Regions from separate parts of the Lysinibacillus sp. OL1 genome, predicted to be linked through region 2. Evidence: predicted binding sites of a transcription regulator. Region 2 holds the regulator's gene; the other holds the start of a gene.
What was found. The regulator NrdR, encoded in region 2, represses ribonucleotide reductase genes. The targets are predictions, from matches to a motif close to AACACNATATATNGTGTT.

Region 1: a site for NrdR is predicted at 6,393-6,410, ahead of EW028_RS22165 (vitamin B12-dependent ribonucleotide reductase). Genes of this name have one in related genera too.

Annotation. Positions count from the first base shown of each region.
Region 1 covers NZ_SJDS01000018.1:12,347-22,998, forward strand. The annotation lists gene EW028_RS22135 (MFS transporter) at 1-192, shown strand, start outside; gene EW028_RS22140 (M20 family metallopeptidase) at 212-1,627, shown strand; gene EW028_RS22145 (glutaminase) at 1,697-2,662, shown strand; gene EW028_RS22150 (amino acid permease) at 2,696-4,033, opposite strand; glycine riboswitch at 4,199-4,275, opposite strand; gene EW028_RS22155 (rhodanese-like domain-containing protein) at 4,840-5,226, opposite strand; gene EW028_RS22160 (lipoate--protein ligase family protein) at 5,439-6,269, shown strand; gene EW028_RS22165 (vitamin B12-dependent ribonucleotide reductase) at 6,470-9,040, shown strand; gene EW028_RS22170 (Nif3-like dinuclear metal center hexameric protein) at 9,174-9,959, shown strand; gene EW028_RS22175 (hypothetical protein) at 9,956-10,432, shown strand.
Region 2 covers NZ_SJDS01000007.1:175,638-186,289, reverse strand. The annotation lists gene dnaI (primosomal protein DnaI) at 229-1,167, opposite strand; gene EW028_RS14290 (replication initiation and membrane attachment family protein) at 1,170-2,552, opposite strand; gene nrdR (transcriptional regulator NrdR) at 2,569-3,039, opposite strand; gene EW028_RS14280 (glyceraldehyde-3-phosphate dehydrogenase) at 3,227-4,249, opposite strand; gene coaE (dephospho-CoA kinase) at 4,456-5,049, opposite strand; gene mutM (bifunctional DNA-formamidopyrimidine glycosylase/DNA-(apurinic or apyrimidinic site) lyase) at 5,063-5,935, opposite strand; gene polA (DNA polymerase I) at 5,948-8,575, opposite strand; gene EW028_RS25330 (hypothetical protein) at 8,580-8,732, opposite strand; gene EW028_RS14260 (hypothetical protein) at 8,789-9,175, opposite strand; gene EW028_RS14255 (DNA polymerase I) at 9,436-9,885, opposite strand; gene hflC (protease modulator HflC) at 10,033-10,652, opposite strand, start outside.

The sequences.
Region 1 (10,652 bases), on a different contig from region 2:
TCTGCAATGGGGATTGCCAATACAGGGGGACAATTAGCAGGGTTTGTTACACCGATGGCAATTGGATTTATGGTTGATGCCTTTAATGGCTCCTTTGATGCAGCCTTTTGGATGTTAATTGGCTTTGCGCTTATCTGTATTGTATCGCTTGTCACATTAAACGACCAAAAAGGAACATTATTAAAAGCATAATGAATTTGGAGGGACAAATATGAGTTATCATGAAAAAATTTCAACATTAATTGAAGCAAAACAGCAAGCTACAGTAGCATTAAGCGATGCGATTTGGGCTGTGCCCGAGCTTCATTTTCAAGAAAAGAAATCGATGGAATATATGAAACAGGCACTAGAAAAAGAGGGTTTTCAAACAGAAGTCGGTGTTGCTGCTCTTGAAACAGCGCTTGTTGGAACGTATGGTTCTGGTCAGCCTGTCATTGCCTTTTTAGGTGAATATGATGCGCTTCCAGGCTTGAGTCAAAAAGGTGGGGCGACACAACATGAGCCTCTTGTTGATGGTGGAAGCGGACATGGCTGTGGTCATAATTTATTAGGTACTGGCGCATTCGCAGCTGCTGTTGCTGTAAAGGATTATTTAGAGCAAAATCATCAGTCAGCAACAATCCGTTTTTACGGTTGCCCTGCAGAGGAGAATGGATCTGGTAAAGCTTATATGGCAAAGGCTGGCCTTTTTGATGATGTTGATATCGCGATCTCTTGGCATCCAGGTACGTTTTCGACTGTGATGACGTGTAGTTCTCTAGCAAACTATGCCGCAACGTTTAAGTTTACGGGCAAAAGTGCTCATGCCGCAGCTGCACCACATCTTGGACGAAGTGCTTTAGATGCTGTTGAGCTTATGAATGTTGGGGTAAACTACTTACGAGAACACATCATTCCAGAAGCACGTGTGCATTATGCCATTACTAATTCTGGCGGAACTTCGCCAAATGTCGTTCAACCATATGCAGAGGTAACGTATCTAGTTAGGGCACCTAAAAAGCAGCAAGTGCAGGAAATTTATCAGCGCGTTGAGAACATTGCAAAGGGTGCCACAATGATGACAGGGACGTCAGTGGACATTGAGTTTGAAGGTGCTGCATCAAATCTTATTACAAATAAAACACTTTATGATGTGATGTATCAACAAATACTTGAAATTGGTATGCCAGACTATACAATAGAGGATGAACAGTATGCGCAGGCAATTTTCAATACGTTTACACCAAAAGTACAAGCAGCTTCATTAGTGGGCTTACGCAGAGAAGATGCCAAGCAATTACAAGGCAAAGTGATTGCTGATCATGTTCCAGGCATGCTACCTGAATTTATTATGGGTGGCTCTACAGATGTTGGCGATGTTAGCTGGAACGTACCAACCGTACAGTGTACAACTGTATGCATGGCATTAGGGACACCATTACATACATGGCAGGTAGTGTCTCAGGGAGTGACCCCAATAGCGCATAAAGGAATGCTACAGGCTGCTAAAATTATGGCTTGTACAGCCTTAGCGTTGCTGGATAATCCTCTATACATTGAAAAAGCGAAAAAGGAATGGCAAGAACGTCTAGATGGTGAAACATATCAATCTTTAATTCCAGAGGGAACACAGCCACCTAAGCGCTAACAGGATAGAGTCTTCATAGGAGAACTATGAAGGCTCTGTTTTTGCCTCATTTTGAAAGGAGAACGCGACATGTCAACACAACCCAATCATCAGCATCATCTTCTAGCACAGTGGGTATCACAGTATCGTGTAGCTACCAAAGAAGGGCAATGTGCTAATTATATCCCTGCTTTAGCCAAAAAAGATCCTAATCAATTAGCTGTGGCGATTGTGGGGACTGAAGGCCACGAAATCAAAGCGGGAGATACCGAAGAACTATTTACCCTTCAAAGCGTTTCCAAGGTTATTACCTTTATTTTAGCCTGTATGGATCGAGGCTTACCATATGTTTTAGAAAGAGTAGATGTTGAACCAACAGGAGATACCTTTAACTCAATTATTCGCTTAGAAAGTCATCAGCCAGGTAAACCCTTTAACCCGATGATTAATGCTGGGGCTATTACGGTATCCTCCATGTTGGCTGGTCATTCTCCGCAAGAGAAGGTCACAAAGATTCTACAATTTTTAGAACAAATCATCGGCAAGCAATTGAGTATCAATGAAGAAGTATTCCAGTCAGAGTGGCAAACGGCTAATCGTAATCGAGCATTGGCCTATTACTTAATGGATTCAGGGTTTTTAGATTGTCCAGTAGAGGCGGCACTTGAGGTTTATTTGAAGCAATGTGCAATTGAAGTCAATGTATCAGATTTAGCCATGATTGGCCTAGTTATTGCGAATGATGGCTATCACCCACTGTTAAAGAAACAGCTATTCCCAAAACAAGTGGCAAAATTAGCGAAGGCTTTAATGGTAACGTGTGGTATGTACAATGCCTCAGGGAAGTTTGCGGCATTTATTGGCCTCCCTGCCAAAAGTGGTGTATCAGGTGCGATTCTTGCGGCTGTTCCAGGACATGCAGGCCTGCACTCGCCGTTTCCTACTGGCTGTGGTATCGGAATTTACGGACCAGCGATTGATCCAATAGGAAACAGTGTGGCAGGTGTACAGTTGCTGAAACAGCTAGCAACAGAATGGGATATGACTATTTTTTAATAAGTGAAGATGATTTCAGCGCTTAGTCTGAAGTCATCTTTTTTTCATTTTATAAATAATAAATAAAGCGATAAACCAAATTGGTGTTAACAGCAGTGCTGTACGCGTAGCCTCAGAAATAAACATCACCATTAATAAAAAGGCGAAAAACGCAAGCACGACGTAGTTGATAAAAGGAGTCAGTGGTGCTTTGAAGATGGAAGCTTCATGTAAAGCACGTTTTTTTCGTTTGTAGATGATGTGAGAAATGATGATAATGCTCCACACCCATATAAAACAAATTGCACTGATTGTCGTCACAACACTAAAGGCATTCTCTGGCATCAACTTACTTAACAGAGCACCAACTGATACAACAATAGCAGAAATAACGAGAGCATTACTTGGCACACTGTTTCTGTTGAGTTTTGCGAATGCTGCAGACGCCTGTTTATTGTTACCAAGATTATAGAGCATCCGACTTGTGGAGAATAACCCACTGTTACCTGCTGAAGCCGCTGAAGTAAGCACAACAAAATTTATAATACCAGCAGCAATCGGGATACCTGCTAATGTAAACACTTGGACAAAGGGACTGCTTGAAGCAGACATTTCATACCATGGGTTAATACATAAAATGACAAATAATGCCCCTACATAGAAAAGCAAAATGCGAAATGGAATTTTATTAATGGCAGAAGGAATATTTTTTTGAGGATCTGCGGTTTCAGCTGCTGAAACCCCCACTAATTCCACTCCAACAAATGCAAAGACTACCATTTGGAAGGCCATTAAAAAGCCGTATATACCATTTGGGAACATGCCTCCATGTGCCCACAGATTTTCAACTGATACGGTCCCTGAGCTAGTTTGAAAGCCAGTTACTAACATAATAAGACCAATAATAATAAGTGCGACAATCGTAATAACTTTAATAATAGCGAACCAAAATTCTAGCTCACCAAAAAGCTTAACGGTTAATAGATTTAGTAGTAATAACAATACAAGGCAACCAATGGCTGGCACCCATTGTGGGAGATCAAACCAATATTGTGTATAAACCCCCACCGCAATAATGTCTGCCATTGCGGTCATAATCCAACAGAACCAGTATGTCCAACCTGTTACATAACCTGCCCAAGGCCCTATGTACTCGGATGCAAAATCCGTAAATGAAGTGTAGCCTGCGTTGGATAGTAACAATTCACCTAAGGCACGCATCACAAAAAATAGCGCTGTCCCCACAATTAAGTAGGCTAGGATGATCGAAGGCCCTGCTAAGGCAATGGCTTTTCCAGAGCCTAAAAATAAACCAGTCCCAATTGTTCCGCCAATGGCAATAAGCTGCACATGGCGATTTTTTAAATCTCGTTTTAATTGTTGCTGTTCCACGTTAATCCCCCTCAAAGATGCATAAAAAACTATGACTGGAAAAATAAAAAGAGACTAGTTGTGACACTAGTCTCGGAAAAACGTCAGAATAACAAATATCATTTACTCACAGATGTCTACATGAAATAGGTTAAATATTTTATGTAGCATCGCTTATAAAAGCTGTATTACTCCTCTGTCCTTTTGCCTGAGATAGTGAACCCTTCGGCGACGCAATGTGCGCTCTCTCCAGAACTGCTCCTGCTATAGTTTGATCCATAGCATTCATAGCTTATTAACTTGATAATCAATTATTATTGTAAGATATTATACATCCTAACAGTGCTTCTAAAATTATTCAACAATAAATTTTGACTATTTTCAGAAAAATAGAAGAATGGGGTTCGTAACAGGCATATCTCTAACGAAAAATAGTATTTTTGGTCATACAAAGTGTTTCGTGAAGGGGTTTTTAATATGAGATGGATTATTGGAAGATTGCTCAACATAGCTGTCGAAGTGCTCAAACATAAGTGAAAACCGCTCCAAAAGAGTGTGGAAGTGCTCAAACAAATGAAAAGGACGCTCAAAAAAGTGGACGAAGCGCTCATTTTTATGAGGACCCGACTCAAGTAGCGAACTCGTTCAAAGTAGACTTTGTATCAAAAAGGGGATTATAATGCGTTTTGTTGCTTTACTTTTTTAATTTAATGACATGAAGCTCGTACAGCATCATTTGAAATAGATATAATATAGTAGAAACTCTGAATTTTTTAAAAAAGAAGTCGTCTCATAGTACTTTGAGACGACTTTTTCTGATGAGAGCATTAATATTTTTTTGCTTTTATTTTACCTGTCCAAGTTTTGAAACCACCTTGAAGTTGGTAAATTTGGTTGTACCCACGTTTTTTAAGAAATAGTGCAGCACGTGAGCTACGGCCTGTATTTTGACAGTATAGATATACTGGTAAATCTGGGCGAATTTCTTTATAACGTTGACGTAGTGTTGTCGAAGGAACATTTCGTGCACCAAGAATGTGACCAGCATCAAATTCTTTTTGCTCACGAACATCGATCAGCTGGGCTTTACGATAGCCTTCTATGAATTGCTCTTGTGTTAGGTTGGTTACGGCTTTTTTGAGTCGTAGTGCATTAATTCCGATATATGCAATTGTGACTACTAAAACGACACCGATTGTGATAAGTATGTCCAAGATTTTCTTACCCCTTTCTATCTTCTCTATTATTATAAAAGATGCGCTAGCGATAGTCCAATGAGTTTGATAAAATTAACTAGGTTGTAGCGAAATCGCTTTTTTCGTTACACAAGCAATCGTTCGCAATTTGAACTGTAGTATACTATTCGTTAAAGTTGACCCACAGGTGGGGCCTGATGGATCATTTTATATTTGTAGGAGATGAGCATATGACAACTTGGTATTTTTTAAATTCAGGGAAATGTAGTCCTTCTTTTAATATGGCACTAGATGAAGCCTTACTTGATTGGCATAGTGAGGGGTTAATTCCACCAGTAATTCGTTTCTACGAGTGGGAGCCTGCGACATTATCCATTGGTTATTTTCAACAAGCTAAAAGAGATATTAATTTAGATGCTGTGCGTGAACAAGGCTTAGGTTTTGTACGTCGACCAACTGGTGGACGAGCTGTCCTACATGAACATGAGCTAACTTATAGTGTCATTGTGACGGAAAGCTATCCGAATATGCCAGAATCTGTGACAGAGGCATATCGTGTGTTAAGTGAGGGAATTTTGCAAGGTTTCCATAACCTGGGTATGGATGCCTATTTTAGTGTACCTGATACAGAGGAGAAAAGAGCGGACCTGAAGAGTCCAAAAAGTGCTGTTTGCTTTGATGCACCAAGTTGGTATGAACTTGTCGTAGAAGGGAAAAAAATAGCTGGAAGTGCTCAAACACGTCAAAAGGGTGTCATTTTACAGCATGGCGCCATTTTATTAGATTTGGATCAAGAGAAATTATTATCCGTATTTAATTTCTCCAGTGAAGAAGCGAAGAATCGTATGCGTAGAAAGCTACCAGAAAAGGCTGTTGCCATCAACAGTCTTGTAAAAGAGCCAGTGACAGTTGAACAATGTGTGACAGCTTTTAGAGATGGTTTTGCAAAATCGTTGCAAATTGAATTAAAACCATTTACACTTTCTGAGGAGCAATTAGAATATGTCCAAGCTTTAGAAGAAAAAAAATATGCTTCAGATGAGTGGAACTTTAAAAAGTAAAAAATGGTATGAAAAAAATATTTTTTAACGTTCAATCCTAGTCATAACAAGTAGTTCTGAATCTATTAAAAAAAGCAAGAGTTGAATTAAAAAACTATATATAGTATCTTTTTTAAAGACATATACACAATATGTAGTGTTTAACAACACGAGATATTGTGTATTTATTTTGTAATGAAGAAAATAAGGGAGGCAAAACGATGGTACTCACAAATCATCAACCCGAAGTAAACAATCAATTTGAACAGTTAAACAAAGATATTGAACAATTCCCGCAGGTACATCCCGTAACATCTGATATGCATATTACACACAAAGGTGTATCGAGACTTGTCATGATCGATCGCTATTCGTTTAAAGACACAGAAAAGAAAACATTGAAAGCCGGCGACTTTGTTGTATTAACGGTAAAAGCTGATCCGAAATTTCCTGCACGTGGTTTAGGGACAATTCAAAAATTGGATATTTCTACAAAAACAGCAGAGATTTTGATTGAAGAAGATTATCGTAGCGCATTAGACGATCCGCAAGAGCAAGAAACGGGTGTGATTACGCGTTCAATTGACGTGCTAGAAAAGCCTCTTGAGATATATTATGAACAAATTGCAAAACGAAATGCAACGGGCCTTGCCGCTGTTGAAAAAACACCAGAAAAACGCCAAGAATGGTTTGAAAAATTTTATGAGCAATTAGTATCCTTGAAATTCATTCCAGCTGGACGAGTGATTTATGGAGCTGGATCTGAAACTGATGTAACCTTCTTTAACTGTTACGTGATGCCATTTGTCGCTGACTCTCGTGAAGGTATCAGTGATCACCGTAAGCAAGTTATGGAGATTATGAGCCGCGGTGGAGGTGTTGGAACAAATGGTTCAACATTACGCCCACGTAACACATTAGCTCGTGGTGTAAACGGTAAATCATCTGGTTCTGTATCCTGGTTAGATGACATTGCTAAATTGACACATCTTGTGGAGCAAGGTGGATCACGTCGTGGCGCACAAATGATTATGCTAGCAGATTGGCATCCAGATATTGTGGAGTTTATTATTTCCAAAATGCAAAATCCACGTATTCTGCGTTACCTGATCGAAAATACAACGGATGAAACAATCATCCGTCTAGCCAAAGAAAAATTAAACTTCAAGCCACTTTCTATGCAAGAAGAAGCGATGTATCAAGGCATCGTGAATTATAAAAACATTGAAGGCTTAGGTGGATTTGATACAGCGATCATTCGTGAGGCTGAAAATAAATTACGTGATGGTGGCACGTACACTGTTCATAACCCAGAGTTTTTAACAGGTGCCAACATTTCTGTGACATTAACAAAAGAATTTATGGAAGCAGTTGAAAAAGATGCTGACTTCGAGCTTCGTTTCCCAGCTGTTGAAGAATATACAAAGGAAGAAATGAGCGTTTACAACACGAAATGGCATGAAGTTGGTGATGTTCGTGAATGGGAGAAAATGGGCTATAAAGTCCGCACATACCGTACAATTAAAGCAAAAGAGTTATGGAATTTAATTAATGTATGTGCAACATACTCAGCAGAGCCAGGTATTTTCTTCATTGACAACGCCAATGACATGACAAATGCAAAGGCATACGGTCAAAGTGTTGTAGCGACGAACCCATGTGGCGAGCAACCACTTGCACCATATTCTGTGTGTAACTTAGCTGCTGTGAATTTAGCACAGTTTGCGAATAAAGAAAATCAATCAGTTGATTACGAAGCACTACGTGAAACAGTTCGTGTTGGTGTTCGTATGCAGGATAATGTGATTGATGCGACACCTTACTTCTTAGAAGAAAACCGTGTACAAGCTCTTGGTGAACGTCGTGTTGGATTAGGCGTTATGGGCTTAGCCGATTTGCTGATTTACTGTGAAAAAGAATACGGTTCAGAAGCAGGGAATGCGTTAGTCGATGATATCTTTAAAACAATCGCTGAAACTGCGTATGAGGCGTCTACAGAGCTTGCGAAAGAGCGTGGTAGCTTCCCGTTCTTAGTAGGTGCTACAGACGAAGAAACAGCACGTTTACGTAAAGCCTTTACAGAGACAGGCTTTATGCAAAAAATGCCTGCTCATATCAAAGAGCAAATTTTAGCGACTGGTATCCGTAACTCACATTTATTAACGGTTGCACCAACAGGGTCCACAGGAACAATGGTAGGGGTAGCAACAGGTCTTGAGCCATACTTCTCCTTCACGTACTATCGTTCTGGTCGTCTAGGTAAATTCATTGAAGTAAAAGCTGAAATTGTCCAAGAATATTTGAACCGTCATCCAGAAGTAAATGAGCAAGAGCTTCCAGAATGGTTCGTTACAGCAATGGAGCTAAAACCAGAAGCGCATGCGGATGTGCAATGCATTATTCAAAAATGGATCGATTCCTCTATTTCTAAAACTGTAAACGCACCAAAAGGCTATACAGTACAGCAAGTTGAAAAAGTGTACGAGCGACTATATAAAGGTGGCGCTAAGGGTGGTACGGTCTATGTTGACGGTAGCCGTGATTCACAAGTACTTACACTAAAAGCAGAAGAAAATGATATGGATCAACTTTCATTTGAAGAGGAATTGGTTGAAGAACATACAAAACGTCCAGTCGTATTAGTAGATACGATTCAAGCGTTAGAGTCAACAACTGTTATTGGCTCAGACGTTGGGAATACATGCCCAGTATGCCGTAAAGGCACAGTCGAAGAAATGGGCGGCTGTAATACATGTACAAACTGTGGCGCACAGTTGAAATGCGGTCTATAAATTAAATTTAATAACAGTTGTAACTTTTTACCCCTTTAGATTAAGATAATCTAAAGGGGTATTTTTGTGTAAATGGGAATATTTACTTATTAATTTAGATAAGAAGTATTGAAATGAGAAGGGGGATGGAAGTATGGATGTTTCACAAATAGTTGAAAGAATTGATGAACTTTTTAATGTAACAAATCAGGAAATCTATGCTAATGAATCTGGGGTTACATACAAGGCAAATAAAGAAGTGAAGAAAATAGGATACTGTGTTAACCTAACGCTTGAAACGATAGAGGAAGCAAGAATTCATGGAGTGGACATGATGTTAACACACCATGATGCATGGGATGAAATCTATGGATTAAAAGAGGCATGTACTGAAAAACTAGCAGCGAACGGTATAAGCCATTACTATAATCACTTACCACTTGATGACTGTAACTTTGGCACAAATGATAGCTTATTAAAAAAATTGAATTTAGAGATTATTAAAAGAACCCATGAATGGGAAGGACTGTTCTTCGGTAGAATCGCTCAATATGAGAAAGAAATTGAATTTAAAGATTTCGTAACAAAACTTGAATTTTTACTTGAAGAACCCGTTAGATTTTGGCAGTTCAATAACAAAATGGTGAATCGAGTAGGCTTAGTCTGTGGAAATGGAGGCACAACAGCTTGCCTGAAGGAAGCGGTTGAAAATAAATGTGATGTATATATTACAGGTGAATGTAATTTATATACAATTCAATATGCTCAATTTAAAGGAATAAATCTTATCATTGGAAGCCATACCTTCACAGAATTCTTTGGCATTCAAAGTTTAGCATTAAAATTGAATGACAATAAAAAAGAACTTGAAGTAGTGAGACTAAATGAAGAACATTATGAAGCGAATATTAGAATAAAGCTTAAGGAGACAAGCATATGACGTTATATTCTGTCCTAGTGGCGAACAGTGCTTTACAAACAGTTGATTGTACAGGAATTGCTGAAATAACAGTAAGAGAATTAAAAAAATTATATCCAATTACAGAGAGTACACCAACACAGTCGTGGCATTTGATGGATGATGATGCACGAGTTTTACATGCAGCAGATGAATCAGCTTTTGAAAATTTGAATATATTTGAATGGAATAATCCACCTTATGACTTAGGGCTTTATAATGAAAAATCCTTTGTATACGGCATCGAGGGAAATTGGGGTCCTCAATTTTTAGAAGATTTTTTAAGTTATTTGAAGGAACATATACAACCAGAGCAAGGTGCTGAATTAATTAGGTTCTGGGCAGGGGATTATGATAAAAAACTAAAAATCCGTCGAATTACGATGGATGACCTTGAATTGCATCACCTTGAAAGCTTAAAGAACGAGGAATACATACGTGTCGCTTTTGTATAGCTACCTCTGAATGATAGAACTCCACATAATAAACAAGCAAAAACAAAGCAATAGATGAAAAGGCAAATCAAGCCCTATTTCCAAATTCAGAAGATGAGGTAGAAATTTTATCAAAAGAAGTAGATGAATTATTTCAGGATAATTAATCTTAACTATCTACATTTAGCAAGACAAAATTGATTAGCCTCATTCATAGAGTGGAAGAGGTTAGAAAATAGGA
Region 2 (10,652 bases):
TAAAGTCAGACGAAGCTCAAGGCTAGCTAACGGGCTAGGGACCGGCGAAAGATTATCCCTTTCGCTGCTCAGTAGGTAGTAAATAATGTGCCCATACTAGGAAGTTTTCAGCCGATGACTTCCCTCTCTAAAAGCTGATACACAAAATTCATGTCCTCATCAATGCATATTGATATTAAGTATATGAGTCAGTATACGCTCGATTGTCGAAAAATGCAACTATCAATGTTACATCCGACGATTTTTGCCTCGCATTTCGATCGGCACGGTTAGGGCTTTAATTCGCTCCATAATACGTCCCGCTTTGACAACCTCAATATCACCTTTTTGTGACTGAGCTAAGTGATGCTCTAATTCTTCATAGTTAAAATTAGACGTAATAAAAGTTGGCAATTGCTCTGCCATCCGATAATGGAAAATAGTCCCCAATATTTCATCACGTGTCCAGGCAGTCATTGTCTCCGCGCCTAAATCATCTAGCATTAAGACAGGAGCCTTTTTAATATAATCAATTTTCTCATTCAATGTATTATCGCCAATGGCATTTTTCATTTCTCGTAAAAACTCTGGAACGAAAACTACCACAGATTTAACTTTAATTCTAGCTAATTGATTGGCCAAAGCACCAAGTACAAAGGACTTCCCTACACCAAACTCACCGTATAAATAAAAGCCCTTTGTCGGTAGTTTTCCTGTTTCTATTATACTATCTACAAAATCTGTTGCTTTATTGGCAATATCGATTCGTGAATGGTCATCTATAAATAAATCACTTATTGTAGCTTGCAATACATCCTTTGGCATATGCATACTAGCGATCATGTTGGCAACATCTCGGCGCTCGTCCTCACGTATCTTTTGCTCACACTGGACATAATCAATCTCTAACGACTTTCTGACAACTCTTAACTGCGGGATGAAGCCTTTTAAATAATTTGTGCAATTGTCAGTATTGTCACAGCCACAGCACACAGTAGATTGACTAATATATTCTTGAAGCTTTGGTAGGTTTCGCTCAATGTTCTCGTAGTTTAGTTCTTCTGCATGTTGAGCTATAAATTCCTCCACACGCGGATGTTCTAAAATTTCTCGTCGCATCGCTTCATATCGTGCTTGAAATGAAGGTACATTAATTGCTCGTTTTAGTGGTCCATTAATGGGTTCGATTGTCATTCACCTACCTTATTTTGTATATTCCCTAATTTTTCAAGAATTTTTTGTCTTTCTTTTTCAAAATCAGTATGATCAATCGGGGATTCTCCTGCATCGGATTTATCATTTCGTTTATAGAACCATTCAGGCACTTTTTCTTCACGTTGATATCTTGAACGTCCTTTTGTCTGTTGACTCGTTTTATTGGACGTTTGCGGCTTGTTTTTCCAAGCTGTATATTTATCATGCTCTTGACGTGCAAGTTCCATTGCTTCCTTAGCGGTCTGAACATTTTTTCGTACCCAATGATCAGCAATCGTTTCCACATATTTTTTAGGGAGCTTCATATCTGTTGTTAGCATAACGTATTCTAACAATGCATTAACCACTCCAATTGGCATGCCATGTTGAACGATTAAATTTTCTGCAAGTTGGACTGAGGTTTGTAATGGTTCTTTACCATTATTTATATCTCTTAAAACTTGGACAGGCGCCGTTGTTTCTAAATAGTGTTGAAGTTCCTGATCCTTGGTTTTTTGTCCCGCTTCTGCTACTGGTAGAGGATCGGTGACACGGGCAAGTTTTGGCGGCTCCTTGGATACGGTTAATTTATAAAAATCAGCAGCAGCCTTTCGTAAACGTTCCTGAGAAATGCCTAAATCATCATCTAAAGCAAGTATGACTACTTTTTGCATATCAAGGGCTGTTAAATGATATAAAAATGCCAACTTGGCTATAGCTTCACGCACTTCAAATGTCAACAAATTGGAAGGTACCAATTGCTCAGACAAACCGGCTTGCAATAAATCAAAATCGAATTGCTCCAAATAAAATGGATACACTTTTTGTTTATCCTTAGGACTCGTATCCACTTGTAAATCTGATGGAATATTGGCATGAACAGGCTTGTAGACATCAATAAAAGCACGAGATACATCCTTAAACGCCGTGTCCTTTACAGGTGACATAAAGCGCTGACGTAAGTTGCGATAAGCCTGCTCTCCAATTTTACTAAACAAAAACATCGACAGTAGCGGGTCTTTCATAAAGCTATCTGCATCTAATGGGCGCTGTAGCTCATATAAAAAACTACGCTCACCAGCATTTTCTTTTTTCCATGTACGCAGCAAACCAATAGCTTCTAAAGCAATACGAGCCTCAAACACTTTACCAATTGGTAGCCCTAGCACATTCATTAAATAATAATGTGTCATTTGCTGCTTTGGCATTTGCTCTGCTTCTGCCCATAATGTTAAATAGAGGCTAACTGGCTCTGATCCCGTTAATGGTTGATAAAATAATGTAACTAATTGACGCTCTTGTGTAGAAAATGCATGAGGTAGACGAATGTCGAAAGGATCGCCAGGCTGCAATTCCTTATATAAATGAATCAACGGCATTCATCCTCTCTGTTTGCTATGATTTCTTCTCCGTTTGACGTTGAATAATGTCTTTTATTTCTTCAATAAAGACATTGATATCTTTAAACTGACGGTAGACCGACGCAAAACGCACATAGGCAACCTCATCAATTTTGGCTAAGCGGTCCATGACCATTTCGCCAACATCTTCTGAGCGTACTTCCGAATTTCCAATACGACGAAGATCTTTTTCAATGGACAGAACAAGTTCCTCCAGCACATCAAGTGCCACTGGACGTTTTTCACAAGCACGAATAAGCCCACGAAGCACCTTCTCACGGCTAAACTCTTCTCGTGAACCTTCTTTTTTCACAACGACTAATGGTGTCTCTTCAATTTTTTCAAACGTTGTAAAACGGAAGCCACATGACTCACATTCACGACGTCTACGAATTTCTTTATTATCATCTACTGGCCTCGAATCCACAACACGCGTTCCGTTAAATTGGCAAGATGGACATCTCATATAATTACTCTCCTGGTTTACAACAATTTAATATATCTATTATAACAAATTTCCTACATGTAAGAAAAGTGCATTCACGTTTGTGAGCTCATGATAAATCTAAAGCACCTGAAGTACAAGAAAAGTTTCTGTAAAAAAAGAGCACATTGAAACCTTTTCGATTTCAATGTGCTCTCTATAGAAATTATTACGCGTTTACCGTTTCTAAAGCATTTGCCACTTTTTTTACAAGGTCAACAACGCGTGCAGAGTAGCCCCACTCGTTATCATACCAAGCAAGTACTTTTACTTTGCGGTTGCCTAACACCATTGTAGAAAGTCCATCAACTGTTGAAGAATAAGTTGTTGTATTGTAATCAGAAGATACTAATGGCTCAACAGAGAAATTAAGGATACCCTTCATTGGACCTTCTGTTGCCGCTTTTACAAATGCTGCATTGACTGCATCAACTGTTACATCTGTATTTAAATCTACTACAAGATCAACTAAAGATACGTTTGGTGTTGGAACACGAAGTGCCATACCATGAATTTTACCCTCTAATTCAGGTAACACTAATTTTAATGCTTTCGCTGCACCTGTAGATGTTGGGATAATGGATTGGGCGCATCCACGTGCACGACGTAAATCTTTATGCGGATTGTCTAAGTTCTTTTGGTCATTTGTATAAGCATGAACTGTTGTCATTAAACCATTCTCAATACCAAATGTGTCATTCAATACTTTTGCTACTGGCGCTAAGCAGTTTGTTGTACAAGAAGCATTTGAAATAACATCATGTTTAGCAATATCCAATTTGTCATCATTTACACCTAAAACAATTGTTACATCTTCGTTTTTACCCGGTGCTGTTAAGATTACTTTTTTCGCGCCAGCTGCTAAGTGCATAGCTGCTTTATCACGCTCATTAAATTTTCCTGTAGCTTCAATAACGATATCTACACCCATTGTAGACCAAGGTAATTTTAAAGGATCACGTTCACTAATAATTTGAACACGTTTACCATTTACAACTAAAGCATCGCCTGCTGGTTCTACCGTACCTTCAAATGTTCCGTGATTTGTGTCATACTTAATCAAATGTGCTAACGTTTCTGCAGGATAGCTTGCGTTAATTGCAACGATGTTTAAATCTTGTTGTACGATAGCCTGGCGGAAAACCATACGTCCGATACGCCCGAAACCATTAATAGCAATTGATACTGTCATTTATAATATCCTCCTGTGAGTACATACTCAGATTAATTAATTATATACTTTATGGTGATTAGTATAACACAATTTTAAAAAAGATGAACATTATATATTGAGAATATAAAAGTTCTTATTTTCTGAAAAATTATTCTTTATTATGGCGTTTCCCCATAAAAAAATGCGTAGCAAGATCGGCTTGCTACGCATCATAGAAGAACTCATTAAATAACATCCCAATAATGCAGGATTTTTTTTAATTGTTCTGCTGTACTTTCTATATTTTCGTTATTATAAATGACCGCATGTGCACCCTTTTCTTTGACAGACATCGGCAGTTGAGAGTGCATACGTGCCAATGCATCTTCTTTAGTTAAATTATTTCGTTCCATTAAACGTCGAAGCTGAACTTCTTCACTGACCGATACCACAATGATACGTTCCACAAAATGTTGAAGCTTACTCTCAAATAACAAAGGAATGTCCATCACAACATGTTCATGTCCTGCTTCTAAATAGGCATCACGCTGACGTAACATTTCTTTTCTGATTGCTGGATGCATGATATCATTTAACGTTTTGCGTTTGGCAGGCTCATGGAATATGATATCACCCAGCATAGTTCGATTTAAATTGCCGTCCTCAAGCAAGATAGCTTGTCCAAAACTTTCAGCAATCAAAGCTAATGTCTCTGTTCCAGGTTCTACGACATCTCGTGCTACGACATCTGCATCAACAATCGGTAAACCCAGTTCGCTCATCATTTTAGCTACTGTACTTTTTCCACTTGCAATACTTCCTGTAAGTCCGATAATCATTGCTAAATCCCCTTTAATGTTGACAATTTGGGCAATAGACAGAGGTGCGCCCTCCAATTGTCATTTGACTTGTTGCCGTTTCACATGTTGGACATACCTTTTTCCCATACATTTTTAATCGATTCTGCATACTCCCTGCTTCCCCATTAATATTCCGATAATCAGAAATAGTTGAACCACCCGCTTCAATGCTTTGACGTAGGACGGCAACAATCTCCTCAAATAATGCTCGCTTCCGCTTTTCACTAATGCGGCTCATTTTGCGTGCAGGGTGAATTTTCTGAGCAAACAATGCCTCTGTTGCATAAATATTGCCACAGCCCGAAATGACTTGCCCATCCATAATTACTTCTTTTACAGCTTTATTTTCATATTTCGGTAGCTTAGATTTTGTTATAAAAAATTCACATGCATGCTCATCAAATGGCTCTGGTGCCATTTTTGTCAATGGCGCATGATCTTCAATTTTTGTCAGAAAACGAAGTTCACCAAAACGGCGAATATCTGAATAAATCAAGTATCCTCCATCTGCCATTTCAAATGTTGCATGGATATGCTTTTGAAACTTCGCCTCATTAATTTCATCGGGTGAATTCACAACAAACCAAGCACCTGTCATCCCTAAGTGACTAACAAGAACATATGGAACATCATCCTTCATCAAATGAAAGAAAATATATTTTGCTCGTCGTTCAATTTTGGTAATGGTCATCTGGGACAAAGTACTTTCAAATGCATCAGGCTCTGCTTGTTTGACAATACATTGTTTACCCTCACTAAAAGAGAAATGTACTCGTTCGGAAAGCTGAACCTGTTGAATGGTACGTCCTTCAACTGTTGGCTTCAATGCCTGGACGACACCCTCTACCTCTGGTAATTCAGGCATTTGAATCCCTCCTTATTTTGCCTCGTACCAAGTTGAGCCATTGTTAAAATCTACTTTAAGCGGTACAGCAAGCTCAATAGCGTTCTCCATGACTTCTGGTACTATTTTTTCTAGCAAGGCAATCTCTTCCTTTGGTGCCTCAAAGATTAGTTCATCATGCACTTGAAGCAGCAGTTTTGCCTGCATCTTTTCTTTTTTCAATCGAGCATCCATATCAATCATTGCCTTTTTAATGATATCCGCTGCACTACCTTGAATTGGCGTATTCATCGCCGTACGCTCAGCAAAGCTTCTTAAATTAAAGTTTGAACTTGTAATATCCGGTAAATAACGGCGTCTATTTAATATCGTTGTCACATAACCATTAAATTTCGCATTTTGTACAATGTCATCCATGTACTGTTTTACACCAGGGAAACTTGCGAAATACTTTTCAATAAAATTAGCTGCTTCCTTACGCGTAATATCTAAGTTTTGGGATAGACCATAATCACTAATACCGTAGACTATTCCAAAGTTAACAGCTTTCGCTGCGCGACGCATATTACTATCTACCTCATCTTCTGACACATGAAATACATCCATAGCTGTACGTGTATGAACGTCCATTCCTTCACGGAAAGCCTCAACAAGGTTTTGATCTTCTGACATATGTGCAAGAACGCGTAATTCAATTTGCGAATAGTCAGCAGAAAATAATATCCAATCCTCTTTTGAAGGTACAAAGGCTTGACGAATTTTGCGGCCCTCCTCTAAACGAATTGGGATGTTTTGTAAATTCGGGTCTGTTGAGCTTAAACGCCCTGTTGCAGTTAAAGCTTGCTGGAAGCGTGTATGCACTTTACTATCTGATTCATGAATCTCCTTTAGTAAGCCTTCAATATATGTGGATTGTAATTTTCCAAGTTGGCGATACAACAGAATATGTTCGATGATAGCATGCTCTGACTGTAGTTTTTCTAGGACATCTGCAGCAGTTGAATAGCCTGTCTTAGTCTTTTTAATCACAGGTAGCCCTAGCTTATCGAATAGAATCACACCTAATTGTTTTGGTGAATTAATATTAAAGGTTTCTCCAGCTTCTGCATAAATTTCTTGCTCAATTACCACAAGTTTATCATTAAGCTCTTGCCCCATTTGCTCTAACGTAGCGCGGTTAACCGTAATCCCTTCGCTTTCCATTTCACCTAAAATCCCTGCCAATGGTAGCTCTAGGTTTTTATAAAGATCGAATTGTTCATTTTCCTTTAATAAGGCTTCCAGTTTCGGCTGTAATGACCATACTGCAAAAGCTTTACGGCTAACATGCTGTGCAAGTTGGTCCAGATCAGGTATTGCACGCTTGGCACCTTTTCCATATACCGCTTCATCTGCTTGGACATCATAGTAGCCTAGTTCCCTTGCAAGTGTTGCGATATCATCGCCACTTAATGCTGGATTATTAATATAAGAGGCAAGTAGCAAATCAAAGTCAACGCCAGCTAATTGAATCCCAGCTCGCTTTAATGATGCTTGAGCTGCCTTAGAATCGGACATATATTTTATTTTTGTGGCATCTTCTAGCCAACGACGGAGAATATCTGATTTTGCTGCTTTATCAAATGGAATATATTGCGTCTTTACGCCATCTGATAAGGCAATTCCCAGCTGCTGACAAGTATGATAGTGCTCGTTTTCAAGCTCTACATGCACAGCCATCACGTCTTTTAAATCCTCAGGTCGAACTTCCTGGACAAGGTCATAATCGAGAGGCGCCTGTTCTTCTTCTTGCACTGTAAAGTCACTTTTATCAAGCAGCGATTTAAAGCCAAGCTCACGCCACACATTGATTAATTCATCTTCTTTTGGCCCATTATAGGCAAGATCAGCCAGTGAAATGGTGATTGGAGCATCCGTATAAATCGTTGCCAGTTTCTTACTCATGATGGCTTGCTCTTCATTAGCTACAAGCTTTTCCTTCATTTTAGAAGCTTTCAATGTATCCATTGCTTCATAAAGTGCTTCAACGGAGCCATGCTCTTTTAATAATTTTACAGCCGTTTTTTCCCCGACGCCTGGTACACCAGGAATATTATCGGAGGAATCCCCCATCAAGCCTTTCATATCAATAATTTGGAGCGGCGTTAATCCGTACTTTTCCGCAATAAAGGCTGGTGTATTTTTCTCTATTTCCGTAATACCCTTTTTCGTTATATAAACGGTTACTTGCTCTGTCGCCAGCTGAGTTAAATCACGGTCTCCAGAAACGATGATGACATCCATATCCTGTGATGAAGCCTCTTTAGCAAGCGTTCCGATAATATCATCCGCTTCATATAATTCCTGCTCATATTGCTTAATACCATACGCATCAATGAGCTTTCGTAAATAAGGAAATTGCTCTGATAATTCTGGTGGAGTCTTTTGACGTCCTCCTTTATATTCTGTAAAAGTTTCATGGCGGAAGGTTGTTTTCCCAGCATCAAAAGCAACCAATATTTTGGTTGGCTGTTCTTCCTCTAATATTCTTTGTAGCATTGTTGTAAAGCCGTATACAGCATTCGTATGAATGCCACTATCATTCGTTAGCAATGGCAACGCAAAAAACGCGCGATACGCTAAACTATTACCGTCCAATAATAGTAATTTTTCCTTGGTCATGATTTTATCCTCCTGCGTTGTCTTCTACTTCTACTTTATCATAACAATACATTTCAAGTAAAAAAAGCAGGCGTCCATCCTCAAGGTTATCCATTATTTTTAATGGTTTATCCACCAATTTTAAGTCTCTATCCACTACTTTAGCATTTCTTTTCATTCAAAAAAGCCAACCGCGCGCACGGCGGTTGACTTGTTTAAAATATTTTAACACCCTTAACGCATATTACCTATAATAGATGAACGACTATCCTGCATTTTTTTCACAAAATTAGTCATTACATCAAAAGCCTCATTCCGTTTACTATTCATGCTTTGTAAACGGAGCATATCCATTTGCTGTGAATTACTTAAAACATCCATTTGACCTTGCTGTGCATTCAAATCAGCTAGCTGCTGATTTCGTTGATGAATCCCCTCTAGTTGATCCTTAAGCTGATTTTCGAACAGCTGTGCTCGCTGCGATTGAACTGCCTGTAATGCCGATTCTAGATCCATGCCTTGAATATCAATTGGTTGAATTAGGCTATTAGCAGAGGATTGCCCTGCCCCACTAAATAATAATCCGACTGCTAAAGCACTTCCAAACACGACCTTTTTCATCTTTATTACCTCCTATTAAAATGAATCTTTGCTTATCATACATACTAAAGGTTAAAACTAGGTTAAAAAATTCAATATGGTATGTATGCATCCGCCTATCAAGTTTAGTCATTGACTATTCTCAATAACTTGACTGTACTACAGATTAAATAAGGGCAATACTGACAAATGTTAATAATTTACTTATTACATCCATTACTAAAAAGCAAAAACTTTCATTCAAGGACAAGTCTCCTGTAAATGAAAGTTCCTAATAGTTGTTATTGATTTGAAGTACGATAAAAAACTTCTTCATAGATGACAGTTAATATAAATGCATTCATAAAAGCAAACACAAGGAATAACGGCATGCCGCCTAATTGTGGATATGTTAGCTCTTGATTAAATACCATTACTGTACTAATTTGTGCCAAAAAGAAGATTAAGCCAATTCCAACTTGCCAAATAGGACGCTTGACCTTTCTTTTTTCATACCAAAATAATTTCTTAAAAAGGTTTCTTACATCATCTGCAATAATAATACTGACTAAAAAGATACAAACAAAAAATACTGGTATATGATAAACACTCTTCGTCACCCACGAAAAATCGGATAGACGGAAGAGAAGTGTTACTATCGAAGCTATACTACAAGCAATCCCTAAATTTTGGAGCCATTTGCTAATTTGTAATTTCAAAGCCCTTACCCCCAACCATTCTTTTTTAAACATTATCATTCTATCAAATTATAGCTGATTGGGGAATACAAACTTATAAATTTCTATTATTTTCTTCCTATAATAATTTGATTTCACGGATAGTTATAATTCTAGTGCAACAAAAAAGTCGTCTCCTTCAAGACAGAGACGACTTTAAACTTATTTTATATAACCAGACAAGATGTTGGCATATGGTGAAGTAGCTGGCAAGATAATAACCGTATCTTCCCCAACCGTTTTCTTATACGATTCTAGTGTGCGGTATAAAGAATAAAATTCAGGATCTTGAGAGAAAGATTTATTGTAAATCTTTGCAGCCTCTGCTTCTCCTTCAGCTTGAATTAAAGCAGCTTCTTTACTTGCTTTAGCAAGCATTTCTTGTACTTGTTGATCTGTTTGTGCCTCAATACGACGTTTCTGTGCATCTCCTTCTGACAAGTACTTTTGGGCAATTGATTCACGATCTGAAATCATATTCGTAAAAACGGATTGTTCATTTTCTGTTGGTAAATCAATGCGACGTATACGCACATCTACTACTTCAATACCATAGTTATCGTTGGAAAGAAGTTCATTAACACGTTCAGTTACTTGATCGTTTATGCTGCCTCGAGAAGAATCCTCATCATTTATGATCTCAGTATAGTTAATTCGGCCAAGTTCAGAGCGAATAACAGAATAAATGAATTCTTCCATACGTGATTCAACTTTTTCTATCGTACCAGCATTCGAAATTAATAGCTTAGGATCCGTAATACGCCATACAGCATAATTATCAA